2 regions of the Bradyrhizobium sp. IC3123 genome follow, and region 1 is predicted to be linked to the other one. Evidence: predicted binding sites of a transcription regulator. Region 1 holds the regulator's gene; the other holds the start of a gene.
The links. The regulator PhoB, encoded in region 1, activates phosphate uptake and scavenging genes when phosphate is short. The targets are predictions, from matches to a motif close to TGTCATNNANCTGTCAT.

Region 1 (7,746 bases):
CGATCAGCTCGACGTCTTCGACCGTCTCGATCAGCGAGCGTGCCTCGACCCAGGCATCGTCTTCCGCGACGCTGTGCACCTCGGTGCCGTCGGGCGCATCGCCGGGATGCAAGTCCGCCTGCCGCGCGCGCTCCGGCGCCTTCGGCAGAAATTGCATCAGCATGCCGCCGGCGCGCCAGCGATGCTTGCCGCCGTCGCTCGAGCGCCACTCCTCGCCGACCGCGAGGCGCACGCGCGTCGGGATCTGCTCGGAGCGCAGGAAATATTCGTGGGCGGCGTCTTCCAGGCTGCCGCCGTCGAGCGCAACCAGGCCCTGGTAACGGCTCATGTCGGGGCCCTGGTCGATGGTCATGGCGAGATGGCCGCGGCCGAGCAGCGTGCCGGAATCCTTGGCCGTGCCCAGGCGCGAGGCGTCAAAGCGCGCATAGGCGCGCAGGCGGTCCGGGGCCTTGTAGTCGACCACCAGGAACGACACCGGACCGTCGGTCTGGGCCTGAAGAATGAAGCGGCCCTCGAATTTCAGCGTCGAGCCGAGCAGCGTCGTCAGCACGATGGCCTCGCCGAGCAGCTTGCCCACGGATGCGGGATAATCGTGCTTGGTGAGGATGTCGTCGAGCGCGGGGCCAAGCCGCACCAGGCGCCCGCGCACGTCAAGCGCGTCGACCTCGTAAGGCAGCACGGCGTCATCGATCGGAACCGATGATGGCGCGCGAACCGGGCCTTCAGGCCCGGTGTTCATGTCAGGAGACTGGGAAACCATGGCGCTTTATCTGGGGTCGGAGGGCGGAAATGGAAGGGGGCGCGTTCCGGCTGCGATGAGGGTGCACAACGCTACAGCAAGCTCGGTGTCGTCCCGGGGCGCGCAACGCGCGAGCCCGGGACCCATAACCACAGGACCACGTCATCGAGCGAGATGGCAACTCCGAGTCTTCGCCAAACGACTTCCTGTGGTTATGGGTCCCGGATTGCATGTTGTTGGCGCGCTTGTCCGGGACGACAATTGCGTGTGAGGCCGCAGCGGGGCCTCTGGCGGGCCTACTTCACCGCGTCGAAGCACCAGGCCAAGATGCCCTTCTGCGCGTGCAGGCGGTTTTCGGCCTCGTCGAACACGACCGATTGCGGCCCGTCGATCACCTCGTCGGTGACCTCCTCGCCGCGATGGGCCGGCAGGCAATGCATGAACAATGCGTCCGCCTTGGCCAGCGACATCAGCTTGGCATTGACCTGGTAGGGCTTGAGCACGTTGTGGCGGTGCTCGCCCTCCTTGTCGCCCATCGACACCCAGGTGTCGGTGACGACGCAATCGGCGCCGCGCACGGCGGCTTCCGGATCGGTGCCGAGCACGATCGGCGCGCCCGTCGCCTTGATCCAGTCGCGCATGGCCTTTTTCGGTGCGAGCTCCGGCGGCGTTGCGACATTGAGCTGGAATTTGAAGCGCTCGGCGGCATGGGCCCAGGACGCCAGCACGTTGTTGTCGTCGCCGGTCCAGGCCACCGTCTTGCCCTCGATCGGGCCGCGATGTTCCTCATAGGTCATGAGGTCGGCCATCACCTGGCAGGGATGCGAACGCCGCGTCAGGCCGTTGATGACGGGCACGGTGGCGTTGGCCGCAAGCTCCAGCAGCGCATCATGGTTGAGGATGCGGATCATGATGGCGTCGACATAGCGCGACAGAACCCGCGCGGTGTCGGCGATGGTCTCGCCGCGGCCGAGCTGCATCTCGGCGCCGGTGAGCATGATCGCCTCGCCGCCGAGCTGGCGCATGCCGACGTCGAACGAGACGCGGGTGCGGGTCGAGGGACGCTCGAAGATCATCGCCAGCGTCTTGCCTTCGAGCGGCCTGACCGGCTGCTGCGCCTTCTGCTTCGCCTTCATCGCCGAAGAGGCGGCGAGCATGCTCTTGAGCTCCGAGAGCGGCAGCTCGTTGATGTCCAGGAAGTGCTTGGGAGCTTTGTTGGGCGTCGTGCTCATCAGCTTGCCGCCCGCTTGGTCTGGCTGGAGGAGATCGCAGCGCAGGCGCGCTCTAACCGGCCGACGCTGTCCTCGATCTCCGCTTCCGTGACGATCAGGGGCGGCAGGAAGCGCACGACATTGTCGCCGGCCCCGACGGTGAGCAGCTTTTCGGCGCGCAGCGCCGCGACGAGATCGCCCGAGGGCACCACCGCCTTGATGCCGATCAGCAGGCCCTCGCCGCGCACCTCGCTGACGACATCAGGATGACGATCGATCACGGAGGCAAGCTTCTGCTTGAGCAGCAGCGACATCTTCTGCACGTGGTCGAAGAAGCCGGGCTTGAGCATGACGTCGAGCATGGCATTGGCAGCCGAGATCGCGAGCGGATTGCCGCCGAAGGTCGAGCCGTGCGAGCCGGGCCCCATGCCGGCCGCCGCGTCCGCGGTCGCCAGCACCGCGCCGATCGGAAAGCCGCCGCCGAGCGCCTTGGCGAGCGACATCACATCCGGTGTGACGCCGGTGCGCTTGTAGGCAAAGAGCTCGCCGGTGCGGCCCATGCCGGTCTGCACCTCGTCGAAGGCGAGCAACAGGCCGCGCTCGTTACAGAGTTCGCGCAGCGCCCTCAGGAAGGCGTGAGGTGCAGAACGAACGCCACCCTCGCCCTGGATCGGCTCGATGAGAATGCCGGCGGTGTGCGGACCAATCGCCTTCTTCACGGCGTCGAGGTCGCCGTGCGGCACCTGATCGAAGCCGTCCATCGGCGGACCGAAGCCCTCGAGATATTTCGCAGAGCCGGTGGCGGCGAGCGTCGCCAGCGTGCGGCCATGGAAGGCACCCTCGAAGGTGATCATGCGGTAACGTTCCGGATGCCCCTTGGAGAAGTGATGGTGGCGCACCAGCTTGATCACGCCTTCCAGCGCCTCGGCGCCGGAATTGCAGAAGAACACGAAGTCCGCAAAGCTCTCATTGCAGAGGCGGCTTGCGAGCTTCTCGCCGTCAGGGCTCTGGAACAGGTTCGACATGTGCCAGAGCTTGGTCGCCTGCTCCTGCAACGCCTTGACCAGCGCGGGATGGACATGGCCGAGCGCATTCACCGCGACACCCGAGGTGAAATCGAGATAGCGATCGCCGTTGGTCGCGATCAGCCAGCAGCCTTCGCCGCGCTCGAAACCGAGGTCGGCCCTGGCGAAAACGGGGAGCAAATGCGGCGCTGCGCTGTTAGTCATGACGTCACTTGAATGTTGCGGACGGTGTGAGGCATGAATTGCGCGACGCACCATCGACCGGCCCCGGAAAACGAAACGTGCCGCCTTTTAAGGGCGGCACGTGGCACTATCTTATGCCTGGCAAGACGGGTGTCAATGCCGCCCGGAAAGCCTCGCGAAACGCTGATTCCGTAGTCTTGCGGTGCCGATTTTGCGGGTTTTTCACCACGGAACATGTGGAAGCGAGTCGGCGGACTCTTGCGCGGGAGTCACGCCATATTGTAGCGTTTGGACTGTCAGATACGACATCTCGTGCAGCAGTTCTGATCCCAGAAGTCCTCATGTACCGGCGTAAACGTTCGGGCGTCTTGAGCGCGCCCGGCGAGCCTTAAGGGATTCTGACGGCACGGGTTTTTCAAGGCTAAAGCATTCGCTGCGAAGGCCCCAGGATGGCAGGCGCGCAGCGAGGGAAAGGGTGCAATGACGGTTTTGACCTGGTCCGATGATCGCGTCGAGCAGCTGAAGAAGCTCTGGGAGGCCGGACTTTCGGCCAGCCAGATCGCGGCGGAGCTCGGCAATGTGACCCGCAATGCCGTGATCGGCAAGGTGCACCGGCTCGGCCTGTCCGGCCGCGCCAAGAGCCCTTCATCGGCAGCGCCGCGGCCGCGCAAGGCACGGCCCGCGCAGCATATGATGCGGGTGACCCGCCCCGTCGCGCGCGGCAACACCGCGTTGGCGCAGGCCTTCGAGGTCGAGTTGGAAGCCGAGCCGGTTACCTACGACAACGTGGTGCCGATGAGCCAGCGGCTGTCGCTGCTGGAATTGAACGAGGCGACCTGCCACTGGCCGGTCGGCGATCCCTCGAGCCCGGATTTCTTCTTCTGCGGCGGCAAGGCGCTCTCCGGCCTGCCCTATTGTGCCCAGCATTCGCGCGTGGCCTATCAGCCCGCAGCGGATCGCCGTCGCGCAGCACCGAAACCGGGCACGCGGTGAGCTTGCGGAATTCCCTGATCGCCAAGCTTTGATCGCCAAGCTTGATCGCCAAGACTGCAGCCGTCACACGATGGCGGCTCCCAATCGCTCGGTGTCATCCCCGCGAAGGCGGGGATCCGTAACCGCGGGGCGCAATCGTTGCGCGAGATGGTCACTCCGAGTCTTCGCCAAACCACGTCCTGTGGCTGATCGCGAAGAGCGCAAGCGCTCGCGCTGAGATCCCGGGCTCACGCTGCGCGCGCCCGGGGATGACGGCCGAGATCGGCGCCGCAGTTCGCCAAACCAGCTGTCGCTGGCGCCTTACGTCTGCTCAGCCTTCGCGAAGCGATCGTCCAGCGCGTAGCCGGCGCCGCGGACGGTGCGGATCGGGTCCTGCTCGCGGCCAAGATTGAGCAGCTTGCGCAGGCGGCCGATATGGACGTCGACGGTGCGCTCGTCGATGTAGATGTCGCGGCCCCAGACGCTGTCGAGCAGCTGCTCGCGCGAGAACACGCGGCCGGGATGCTCCAGGAAGAACTCCAGCAGGCGATATTCGGTCGGACCGAGATCGATCGGCCGGCCCGAGCGCGCCACGCGGCGCTTGTCGCGGTCGAGCTCGATATCGCCATAGGCGAGCACAGTGGCGAGGCGCTCGGGACTCGCACGCCTGAGCAGGCCCTTCACGCGCGCAAGCAGTTCCGGCACCGAGAACGGCTTGACGATATAATCATCCGCGCCGGTCGCGAGCCCGCGCACCCGTTCGCTCTCCTCGCCGCGCGCGGTGAGCATGATGATCGGCAGCTGCTTGGTCTCGGGGCGGGTCCGAAGCCGCCGGCACAGCTCGATGCCTGACAGGCCCGGCAGCATCCAGTCGAGCACGATCAGATCGGGAATGTGCTCCTTGAGGCGGGTGTCGGCGTCATCGCCGCGCATCACCGTCTCGACGTCATAGCCGTCGCCTTCGAGGTTGTAGCGAAGAAGCTCGGTGAGAGCTTCCTCGTCCTCAACCACCATAATGCGTGCGCCCATGTGGTCGTAGCTCCTTAAGTCGTCAGGTGTTCGGCACCGTCGTGGCGAAGGTCGTCATGTCGCCCTTCGGCCGCTTGTCGGTGATCGCCTGGCCCTCGATCATGTAGAACACGGTCTCGGCGATGTTGGTGGCGTGGTCGCCGATCCGCTCGATGTTCTTGGCACAGAACATCAGGTGGATGCAGAACGAGATGTTGCGCGGATCTTCCATCATGTAGGTGAGGAGCTCGCGGAACAGCGAGGTGCAGATGGCGTCGACTTCCTCGTCGCCCTTCCACACCGCCATCGCCGCCGGCAGGTCGTGCGCGGCATAGGCGTCCAGCACCGACTTGACCTGCTGCTGCACGAGGTCGGTCATGTGTTCCAGGCCGCGGAACAGCTTGAGCGGATGGAAATCCGTCTCCAGCGCCGCGACGCGCTTGCCCATGTTCTTGGCGAGATCGCCGATGCGCTCGAGATCGGTCGCAACGCGCATCGCGCCGACGATCTCGCGCAGGTCGACGGCCATCGGCTGGCGGCGGGCGATGGTGAGCACGGCGCGCTCCTCGATGCGCTTCTGCAGCGCGTCGAGCTCGACGTCGGTGGCGACGACGCGCTGGCCGAGCGCGACGTCGCGGCGGATCAGCGCGTCGACGGAATCGACGATCATGCGCTCGGCGATGCCGCCCATCTCGGCGACCAGGCGGGTGAGCTCCTGAAGGTCGCTGTCGAAAGCCTTTACGGTATGTTCAGAACCCATGTTCCGTCTCCTCAGCCGAACCGGCCGGTGATGTAATCCTGCGTGCGCCGATCGCTCGGCGACGTGAAGATCTTGCTGGTGTCGTCGAACTCGATCAACTCGCCGAGATACATGAAGGCGGTCTTGTCGGAAACGCGCGCCGCCTGCTGCATGTTGTGGGTGACGATCGCGATCGTGTAGTTCTCGGACAATTCCTGGATCAGCTCCTCGACCTTGGCGGTCGAGATCGGGTCGAGCGCCGAGCAGGGCTCGTCAAACAGGATCACCTCGGGCCGCACCGCGACGGTGCGGGCGATGCAGAGGCGCTGCTGCTGGCCGCCGGAGAGCGACAGGCCGGAGGCATTGAGCTTGTCCTTGACCTCGTTCCACAGCGCGCCACCGCGCAGCGCCTTCTCGACGCGGTCGTCCATCTCGGACTTGGAGATCTTCTCATAGAGACGAATGCCGAAGGCGATGTTCTCGTAGATCGTCATCGGGAACGGCGTCGGCTTCTGGAACACCATGCCGACCCGGGCGCGGAGCAGGTTGAGGTCGAGCTTGGGGTCGAGGATGTTGGTATGGTCGAGTAACAGCTGACCGTCGGCGCGCTGGCCCGGATAGAGGTCGTACATCCGGTTGAAGATGCGCAGCAGGGTGGACTTGCCGCAGCCGGACGGGCCGATGAACGCCGTGACGCGGTTGGTGCCGAGCGCCAGGTTGATGTTCTTCAGCGCGTGGTGGTCGCCGTAGTAGAAGTTGAGGTTGCGCGCCGTGACCTTGGCGGGCGCCTCGGGCAGGGGCTGCGAGCCGGGATGAACGGACGGTGCGCTGACGGAAACAGACATTTCACTCATTTTGCAGTCCTCTCGGCGCCAAGGATGCGCGCGCCAATGTTAAGGGCAAGCACGGTCAGGGTGATCAACAGCGCACCGCTCCAGGCGAGTTGCTTCCAATACTCGTAGGGGCTCTGCACGAAGTTGTTGATGGTGACAGGCAGGTTCGCCATCGTCTTGTTCAGGCCGAGGCTGAAGAACTGGTTCGACAGTGCCGTGAACAACAGCGGCGCGGTCTCGCCGGCGACGCGGGCGGTCGCCAGCAGCACGCCGGTGATGAGGCCGGAGCGCGCGGCACGATAGGCGATGCGCTTGATCACCAGCGAGCGCGGCAGGCCGAGCGCGCTGGCAGCTTCGCGCAACGGATTCGGCACCAGCAGTAGCATGTCTTCGGTGGTGCGCACGACGACCGGGATCACGATGACGGCAAGCGCCAGCGCGCCCGCAATCGCCGAGAAGCCGCGCATCGGCACCACCACCGCGCCATAGATGAAGAGGCCGATGATGATCGAGGGTGCCGACAGGAGAATGTCGTTGATGAAGCGGATCACCGAGGTCAGCTTGTCGTTGCGGCCGTACTCGGCGAGATAGGTGCCGGCGAACAGGCCGAGCGGCGCGCCGATGCCGACGCCGATCACGGTCATGATCAACGAGCCGACGATGGCGTTGCGCAGGCCGCCCTCGGTCGATCCGGGCGGCGGCGTGTCAGCTGTGAAGACCTGGAGGTTGAGCCCGGCCAAGCCGTTGTAGAGCAGCGTGACCAGGATCAGCGCGAGCCAGGTGACGCCGAAGGCGGCGGCTGCGATGCAGAGGCCGCGAATGACGATGTCCCAGCGGCGGCGGCGCGAATAGATCGGGTTCATGGCTTCACTTCCCGGCCTTGGTTTCGAGGCGCAGCAGCATCAAACGGGCGGCAGCGAGCACGAAGAACGTCAGCACGAACAGCAGGAGGCCGAGCAGGATCAGGCCGGACTGGTGCAGGCCGTCGCTCTCGGCAAATTCGGAGGCGATCGCCGCCGAAATCGTCGTGCCCGGC
Region 2 (7,746 bases), on a different contig from region 1:
TCCTTGAACAGCTCGATATAGTTCTCGAACCAGACGAAGCTGGTCGACAGGCCGAAGGCGTCCTGCAGCAGGAACGACTGGATCATCGCCTGCAAGGCCGGCCAGTAGAAGAAAATCAGGACGATCGCGAGTTGCGGCGCAACCAGCGCATAGGGCAACAGCTTCGATTGGAAAATGGCTTGCTTTTGCATGATGCCCCAGCGCGGCAGGCCGGGGGACCGGCCTGCCGCTTGTCGCCTTACTTCACGGCGGTCTTTTCGAACTGGCGCAGCATGGTGTTGCCGCGCTCGACGGCCGCGTCCAGCGCCTGCTTGGCGGTCTTCTTGCCGGCCAGCGCCTGCTCGATCTCCTCCGCCCAGACGTCACGGAGCTGCACCATGTTGCCGAGGCGCAGGCCGCGCGAATTCTCGGTCGGCTCCTTGTTGGTCAGCTCGAGCAGCGGCGTCTCCAGATAGGGCTGATCCTTGTAGAAGCCATCCGCCTTGGCCTTCTCATAGGCTGCCTTGGTGATCGGCAGATAGCCCGAGGCCTTGTGGATGTAGACTTGGCGATCGGTGTCTGAGAGGAAGGAGAAGAATTTGGCGACGCCCTTGTAATCGTCCGCCGGTTTGCCGCCCATTACCCAGAGCGAGGCACCGCCGATGATCGAGTTCTGCGGCGCGCCCTTAGCGTCCGGGTAATAGGGCATCGGCACCGCGGTGAAGGCAAACTTGGCCTGCGCCTTGACGTTGCCGAAGAACGCGGACGAGGTCAGGTAGAGCGGACATTCGCCCGACGTGAAGCGGCCTTCGCCGGTGTTGGTGCGGCCGGCATAGTCGTAGGTCTTGTCCTTCTGGAGCTCGACCAGATTTTCGAGATGCTTGACCTGGAGCGGACCGTTGAAGGACAGCACGGTGTCGAAACCGTCGAGGCCGTTGGCCTTGCTGGCGAGCGGCACGTTGTGCCAGGCGGAGAGCTGCTCGAGATTGACCCAGGTGACCCAGGAGTTGGAGAAGCCGCAGGTGGCGTGGCCGGCCGCCTTCAGCTTCTTGGCGGCGTCGAACACTTCGGGCCAGGTCTTCGGCACCTCGACATTCGCTTTCTTCAGTGCGTCGAGGTTGACCCACATCACGGTCGAGGACGAGTTGAACGGGAAGGACAGCATCTCGCCCTTCGAGGTCGAGTAATAGCCGGTGATCGCAGGCAGATAGGCCTTCGGATCGAACTTCTCGCCGGTCTCGGCCATCAGCTTGTAGACCGGCTTCACGGCGCCGGTCGCGGCCATCATGGTGGCGGTGCCGACCTCGAACACCTGCATGATGTGCGGCGCGTTGCCGGCGCGGAACGCGGCGATGCCGGCGTTCATCGTGTCGGCGTAGTTGCCCTTGTAGGTCGGGATCACCTTGTAGTCGCTCTGCGTGGTGTTGAAATCGTTGGCGAGCCTGACGATGACGTCGTTGTTGGCGCCGGTCATCGCGTGCCACCACTGGATTTCGGTCACGGCAAGCGCCGGCGACGCGCCGAGACCAATTGTGAGTGCGACGGCCGCCGCCGTGCCAAAATGTCGAAGAGCCATCAAGAACCTCCCTTGCCAGTCACTAAAGAAGCGCTTGCGCTAGCAGCGCCATATGACGTTCACATGACTGTGTAAGCGGGAGAAACGAAAGCAGCAAGCGCGGCCAAGTGGGAAGTTGTCAAATAGGCCAAGACGGAGCCGTCAGCCAACTCGTTCGCGCTGCACATGCGTGCGCGCGCCGCAGTGCGGCATTGAGATGAGGCACTATCGCGCCGCGGGCTCCGAACCTCTCCCACTTGCAAGCGGGAGAGGGAGCGCACCACCGTTGACGCTCGCCTTAGCTCAGCGTTTCCGCTCGGGACCGCAGACCGTGCCTTTTTCGACCATCGCGTCGATCTCGGCCTTGGAGTAGCCGAACTCGCCCAGCACCTCGGCCGCATGCTGGCTGAATTTCGGCGGCACGCGGCGCAGGCTCGGCTTGCTGCGGTCGAGCCGGATCGGCGAGGCAACGCCCTTGTACCAGTCCTTCTCGATAATATCGCCACGCGCGATCGTGTGCGGATTGGTCAACGCCTGGTCGATCTTCTGCACGGGACCTGCAGGCAGGCCGGCCGCGAGCAGGCGGTTGCACAGCGGCTCGGCCTCGTGCTGGCTGAACACGGCCGCAAGCTCGGCGCGCAGTGCCTCGCGATTGGCGATGCGGTCCTTGTTGCGGGCAAAGCGCGGATCGGTGCCGAGCTCGGGCTTGCCGATCTCCTTCGCCAGCTTGCGGAAGGTGCCGTCATTGCCGACGCCGATGAAGATGTTGTCGGTCTTGGTCGGGAAGATCGCGTAAGGCACGAGGTTCGGATGCTCGTTGCCGGTGAGACCAGGCGGCTTGCCATGCATGAAATAATTCGCGGTGTGCGGATGCATGATGGCAAGGCCGGTCTCGTACAGCGTCGTCTCCAGGAACTGGCCCTTGCCCGACAGCTGCCGCTCCGACAGCGCCATCAGGATGCCGATCGCCGCATAAAGTCCGGTGGTGATGTCGACCAAGGGCACGCCGATCCGCATCGGCCCGCTCTCGGGCGAGCCGGTCGCTGCGATCATGCCGGTCATGGCCTGGATGATGGCATCGTAGCCGGGGTTGCCGCCGCGCGGGCCGTCGGCGCCGAAGCCGCAGATCCGGCAATGCACGAGGCGGGGATATTTCTTGCTGAGGACGTCGTTGCCGATGCCCCATTTCTCCAGCGTGCCCGGCTTGAAATTCTCGATCAGGACGTCGGCGGTCTCCAGCATCTTGAGCAGCACGATTCGGCCGCCCTCGGAGGCGAGGTCGAGGCCGATCGAGCGCTTGTTGCGGTTGATGCCGACGAAATAGGCCGCATCCTCCTCGTGGAACGGAGGGCCCCATTCGCGCACCTCGTCGCCCGCGGGCGGCTCGACCTTGATCACGTCGGCACCGTGGTCGGCGAGGATCTGGGTGCAGTAGGGACCGCCGAGCACGCGCGTGAGATCGATGACGCGCAATCCGCTCATGGCGCCCGCTGCTGCTTCAGTCATGCCTTCGCTTCCCTGTGTCGATCATTGGATCACAGGCCTAGCGAGGTTTGTTTGCGCCAGCAATGGCGCCGAGCGTGGAGCCGTATGCGCCGCCGAGCAGCCATGCCGCAGCATGGCAAATTCAGTCGGATGCGGCCGGCCCGAGGGGGGATTCCCGGGCCAGCCAATCCGCGCTGCCGATCAGACCACCGTCAGGCGAACGTCGACATTGCCGCGCGTGGCATTGGAGTACGGGCACACCTGGTGCGCCTTCGCGACCAGCGCCTCGGCGTCTGCGCGGGCAAGGCCCGGCAGCGAGACCGCGAGGTCGATATCGAGGCCGAAGCCGCCCTCGGAGCGCGGGCCGATGCCGACGGTCGAGGTGACCGAGGCATCCGCAGGCACCTTTGGGCCGCCCTGCGAGGCCACGAACTTCATCGCGCCGATGAAGCAGGCGGCATAGCCGGCCGCGAACAGCTGCTCGGGATTGTTTCCAGCGCCGCCGCCACCGCCGAGCTCCTTCGGCGTGGTGAGCTTGACGTCGAGCGCGCCGTCGAGGGTCGCAGCATGGCCGTCGCGGCCGCCGGTAGCCTTGGCGCTGGTTTTGTAGAGGACGTTCACAGACATTGTCGTCTCCTCGGGTCTTTCGGGGTTGGGGTGCGGGCTTTATCGCAGACAATTAGATTGTGCGCAATCTAATTCGTCCCGCCTCACATTTAATTGTTCGCAATTGAATGTGGCGCCGGCCGGGACCAGAATGGGAGAAACGCGCAGGATTCTTCATGGCCCGGAAATCAACGGCGGTAGACCCGCTTCGTCTCGACAACCAGATCTGCTTCGCGGTCTATTCCGCTACGCACGCCTTTAACCGCGTCTACAAGCCGCTGCTCGATCGGCTCGGCCTGACCTATCCGCAATATCTGGTCATGCTGGTGCTGTGGGAGCGCGATGACGTGCCGGTCAAGGAGATCGGCGAGAAGCTGTTCCTGGATTCGGGCACGCTGACGCCGCTGCTGAAGCGGCTCGAGGCCGCCCATCTCGTCAGGCGCACCCGCTCGCGTGAGGACGAGCGCCAGGTTCTGATCGCCCTGACGCCGCAGGGCCATGCGCTGAAGGAAAAGGCCCGCAGCGTGCCGCAATCGATCCTGGCGGCATCGGACTGCTCGGTGTCGGAGCTGGTCGCGATGAAGGACGAGATCGTCGCGCTGAGGGATCGGCTGAATGCGGTGATCGGGGAGTAGGGGGCTAAAGCCGCTTCTTGGCGAAGGCGCGGCCTGATGCTGACTTCAAGTACTTTTCGAATGCGACGGCCTGCTTCTCATCGCTGAATGCGACGTAAGTCTTGAGCCGCCAAGGTCCGTATTTCGAAGTGTGGGGCACCTCGCCAGCATTGTGCTTTGCCAGTCGGGCGCGGAGGTCGTCGGTGATCCCGACATAGAAGTGGAGAGAATCAAGGCTCTCAAGGATGTAGACGTACTTCACGGCACACTCCTCGGTAGGCGAGGAGAGCTTACACCCGCTCTTGTTTTGCTGAAGCCCGGCTTCGCCCTTCGGGCTTCGCCGCGGCAGCCTTCGCTAGCTTCGCCACGAGGAAGCGGAGCTGGCTTGCCGAGCCGTAGCTGGCGAAGCCAGCGAAGGCTGGTGGAGCCAGGCGGGATCGAACCGCCGACCTCTTGCATGCCATGCAAGCGCTCTCCCAGCTGAGCTATGGCCCCTTAGTCCAAATGGGAGGATCCTGGGGGACCCGTCCCGGCCGGCGAGCGCTCTAGGCGACTCGCGCGGTGCACCCTTTTTCACAGATCAGGGCTGATCTCAAGTCTCTTCATCACCGCCGACATCACCAATGATGTCGGTCACGTCCTCATCGCCCTCTTCCTCGTCGGCAATGAAGGTCGAATCGTCGTCATCATCGTCGTCGAGGGTCTCGTCGACCTCGATATCGTCCTCCGATTCGGGCACGACCGCCTTGACCTTGCCGGTGTTCTCCTCGGCATCGGCCTCCTCGAGCGAGACCAACTCCTCGGTCTCCGCCGGCTCCGGCGCGTTGTCCTGGGCCATGTTGCGGGCCTCGGCCGCACGGGGGCCGCGGGCAGGAGCGACCGGGGCGATCGGCACCACTTCGCCGGTATAGGGCGAGATCACCGGATTCTTGTTGAGGTCATAGAACTTCTTGCCCGTGGTCGGGCAAATACGTTTGGTTCCGAGTTCGGACTTGGCCACGGCAGGAATCCTGGGAATGTCTGAAAAGCGGTGCTTCACTTGGCTAGTTGGCGGCCCGCTGTCAATAGCGCATTACGGGAGAACGACATGCCCGTGACGGCGCGCGGACCATGTGGTACCTGCGCGCCAGCCCACCGGGCCTATTCAAGGACACAATCTTGACCCATTCCGATCAACCGAGGCCGCTCCAGTCTCGCGCCAGCGGTCCCCTGACCGGGAAAGTACGGGTGCCCGGCGACAAGTCGATCTCCCACCGCGCCCTCATCCTGGGCGCGCTCGCGGTCGGCGAGACCAGGATTTCGGGCCTGCTCGAGGGCGAGGACGTCCTCAACACCGCCAAATCGATGCAGGCGCTGGGCGCCAGCGTCGAGCGCACCGGCGATTTCGCCTGGACCGTCAACGGCGTCGGGGTCGGAGGCTTCGCCCAGCCCAAGGCAGCACTGGATTTCGGCAATTCCGGCACCGGCTGCCGGCTGGTCATGGGCGCCGTCGCCGGCTGCCCAATTTCGGCGGTGTTCGACGGCGACGCCTCGCTGCGCAGCCGTCCGATGCGCCGGATCCTCGATCCCCTGGAAAAGATGGGTGCCAGAGTCACCGCCGGCGGCGAGGGCGGGCGCCTGCCGCTGACCCTCCAGGGCGCGCGCGACCCCCTGCCGATCGTCTACAAGACCCCGGTCGCCTCGGCCCAGATCAAATCGGCCGTGCTGCTGGCGGGCCTCGCCGCTCCCGGCACCACCACGGTCATCGAGACCGAGGCCAGCCGCGACCACACCGAGCTGATGCTGAAGCATTTCGGCGCCGACATCACCTCGGTCCAGGAAGGCCGGCACGGCCGCCGCATCACGCTGGTGGGCCAGCCCGAGCTGCATGGCGCCAATGTCGTGGTGCCTGCCGATCCCTCTTCGGCTGCGTTCCCGATCGTCGCGGCGCTGATCGTGGAGGGCTCCGATGTCGTGCTGTCCGACGTCATGACCAATCCGCTGCGCACTGGGCTGTTCACCACGCTGCGCGAAATGGGCGCCTCCATCGAGGAGAGCGAAGTGCGCGGCGATGCCGGCGAGCCGATGGCGCGCTTGCGCGTGCGGGCGTCGAAGCTGCGCGGCGTCGAGGTGCCGCCCGAGCGCGCGCCGTCGATGATCGACGAATATCTGGTGCTGGCGGTGGCGGCGTCGTTCGCCGAAGGCACCACGATCATGCACGGCCTGCAGGAGCTGCGCGTCAAGGAATCCGACCGGCTTGAAGCCACCGCCGCCATGCTGCGCGTCAACGGCGTCAAGGTCGAGGTCTCCGGCGACGATCTGATCGTAAGGGGTCGCGGCCACGTCCCGGGCGGCGGCACTGTCGCCACCCATATGGACCATCGCATCGCGATGTCCGCGCTGGTGATGGGCTGCGCCTCCGATCAGCCTGTTACGGTCGACGACACCGCCTTCATCGCCACCAGCTTTCCGGATTTCATTCCGATGATGCGTTCGCTAGGGGCCGAGTTTTCATGATCATCGCCATCGACGGGCCCGCGGCTTCGGGCAAGGGGACGCTCGGCAAGCGTCTCGCCCACCATTACGGCTATCGTCATCTTGATACCGGCGTGATCTATCGCGCGGTCGCCTACGCCTTGATGCAGTCGGGGCACGATCTCAACGATGAGGCGGCCGCGGTGCAGGCCGCGTTGGAGCTCGATCCCGAAAAGTTCGGTAATCCTGCGCTGAAGACCCAGAAGGCCGGCGAGGGGGCCTCGATCGTCTCGGCAATCCCTCGGGTTCGCGAGGTCCTGGTCAATTTCCAGCGCCAGTTCGCCGCCGATCCGCCCGGCGCCGTGCTCGACGGCCGGGATATTGGAACCGTGATCTGCCCCCATGCCGACGTGAAGATCTTCGTGGTCGCCGACCCCAAGGTCCGCGCGCGGCGCCGCACCATGGAGGCCAAAGCGCGGGGCGAGGAGGCGGACGAGGCGGCCGTGCTCGCCGACATCCTCCAGCGTGACGAACGTGACAAGAATCGGCCGATTGCGCCTCTGAAACCGGCCCCGGATGCTTACTTGCTAGATAACTCCCAACTGGATATAGAAGGCGGCGTCCGGGCCGCCATCGACATTATCGAGGCTGTCCGAGCGGGCCGGTCGCGGGGTTAAGCCGCCGCCGTCATTGGAGGAAGTGCCCGCTCCCGCTCTTTGAGGTCGATACGCTTCGTCCCGGTTTCGGGACCGGCGCGATCCAGGTTCCGGACAAGCTTTCAACGTATCGAACGCGCGGGCCTCAGCCGGCCCGCTTCCGCTGTTCTGGTCGCTAGATCAGGGCAACGAGCGGTCGCTCGAAGGTCTTGCGGACCTTCCGACACTGCGCGCGCGATGCGCCCATGAACCCAACGGCCGGCAAGACATCCGCAACTGGAGAACAAATGGCTTCGACTTCTGCTGATACCTATAGCCCGTCGCGCGACGATTTCGCCGCGATGCTCGACGAGTCCTTCGCAGGTGGCAACCTGCAGGAAAGCTCCGTCGTCAAGGG

Region 2: ugpB (sn-glycerol-3-phosphate ABC transporter substrate-binding protein UgpB) is a predicted target of PhoB. The motif match lies at 1,608-1,624, and genes of this name have one in related genera.

Annotation. Positions count from the first base shown of each region.
Region 1 covers NZ_JADYVF010000009.1:101,536-109,281, reverse strand. Annotated here, with positions in the region: gene I6F20_RS26165 (Hsp33 family molecular chaperone) at 1-760, opposite strand, end outside; gene argF (ornithine carbamoyltransferase) at 1,036-1,971, opposite strand; gene I6F20_RS26155 (aspartate aminotransferase family protein) at 1,971-3,179, opposite strand; gene I6F20_RS26150 (GcrA family cell cycle regulator) at 3,639-4,151, shown strand; gene phoB (phosphate regulon transcriptional regulator PhoB) at 4,452-5,159, opposite strand; gene phoU (phosphate signaling complex protein PhoU) at 5,182-5,898, opposite strand; gene pstB (phosphate ABC transporter ATP-binding protein PstB) at 5,910-6,731, opposite strand; gene pstA (phosphate ABC transporter permease PstA) at 6,728-7,573, opposite strand; gene pstC (phosphate ABC transporter permease subunit PstC) at 7,578-7,746, opposite strand, start outside.
Region 2 covers NZ_JADYVF010000007.1:242,682-250,427, forward strand. Annotated here, with positions in the region: gene ugpA (sn-glycerol-3-phosphate ABC transporter permease UgpA) at 1-191, opposite strand, end outside; gene ugpB (sn-glycerol-3-phosphate ABC transporter substrate-binding protein UgpB) at 239-1,555, opposite strand; gene I6F20_RS23780 (CaiB/BaiF CoA transferase family protein) at 1,838-3,040, opposite strand; gene I6F20_RS23785 (organic hydroperoxide resistance protein) at 3,221-3,646, opposite strand; gene I6F20_RS23790 (MarR family winged helix-turn-helix transcriptional regulator) at 3,802-4,260, shown strand; gene I6F20_RS23795 (GIY-YIG nuclease family protein) at 4,265-4,501, opposite strand; tRNA gene I6F20_RS23800 (tRNA-Ala) at 4,659-4,734, opposite strand; gene I6F20_RS23805 (TIGR02300 family protein) at 4,832-5,239, opposite strand; gene aroA (3-phosphoshikimate 1-carboxyvinyltransferase) at 5,398-6,735, shown strand; gene cmk ((d)CMP kinase) at 6,732-7,370, shown strand; gene rpsA (30S ribosomal protein S1) at 7,637-7,746, shown strand, end outside.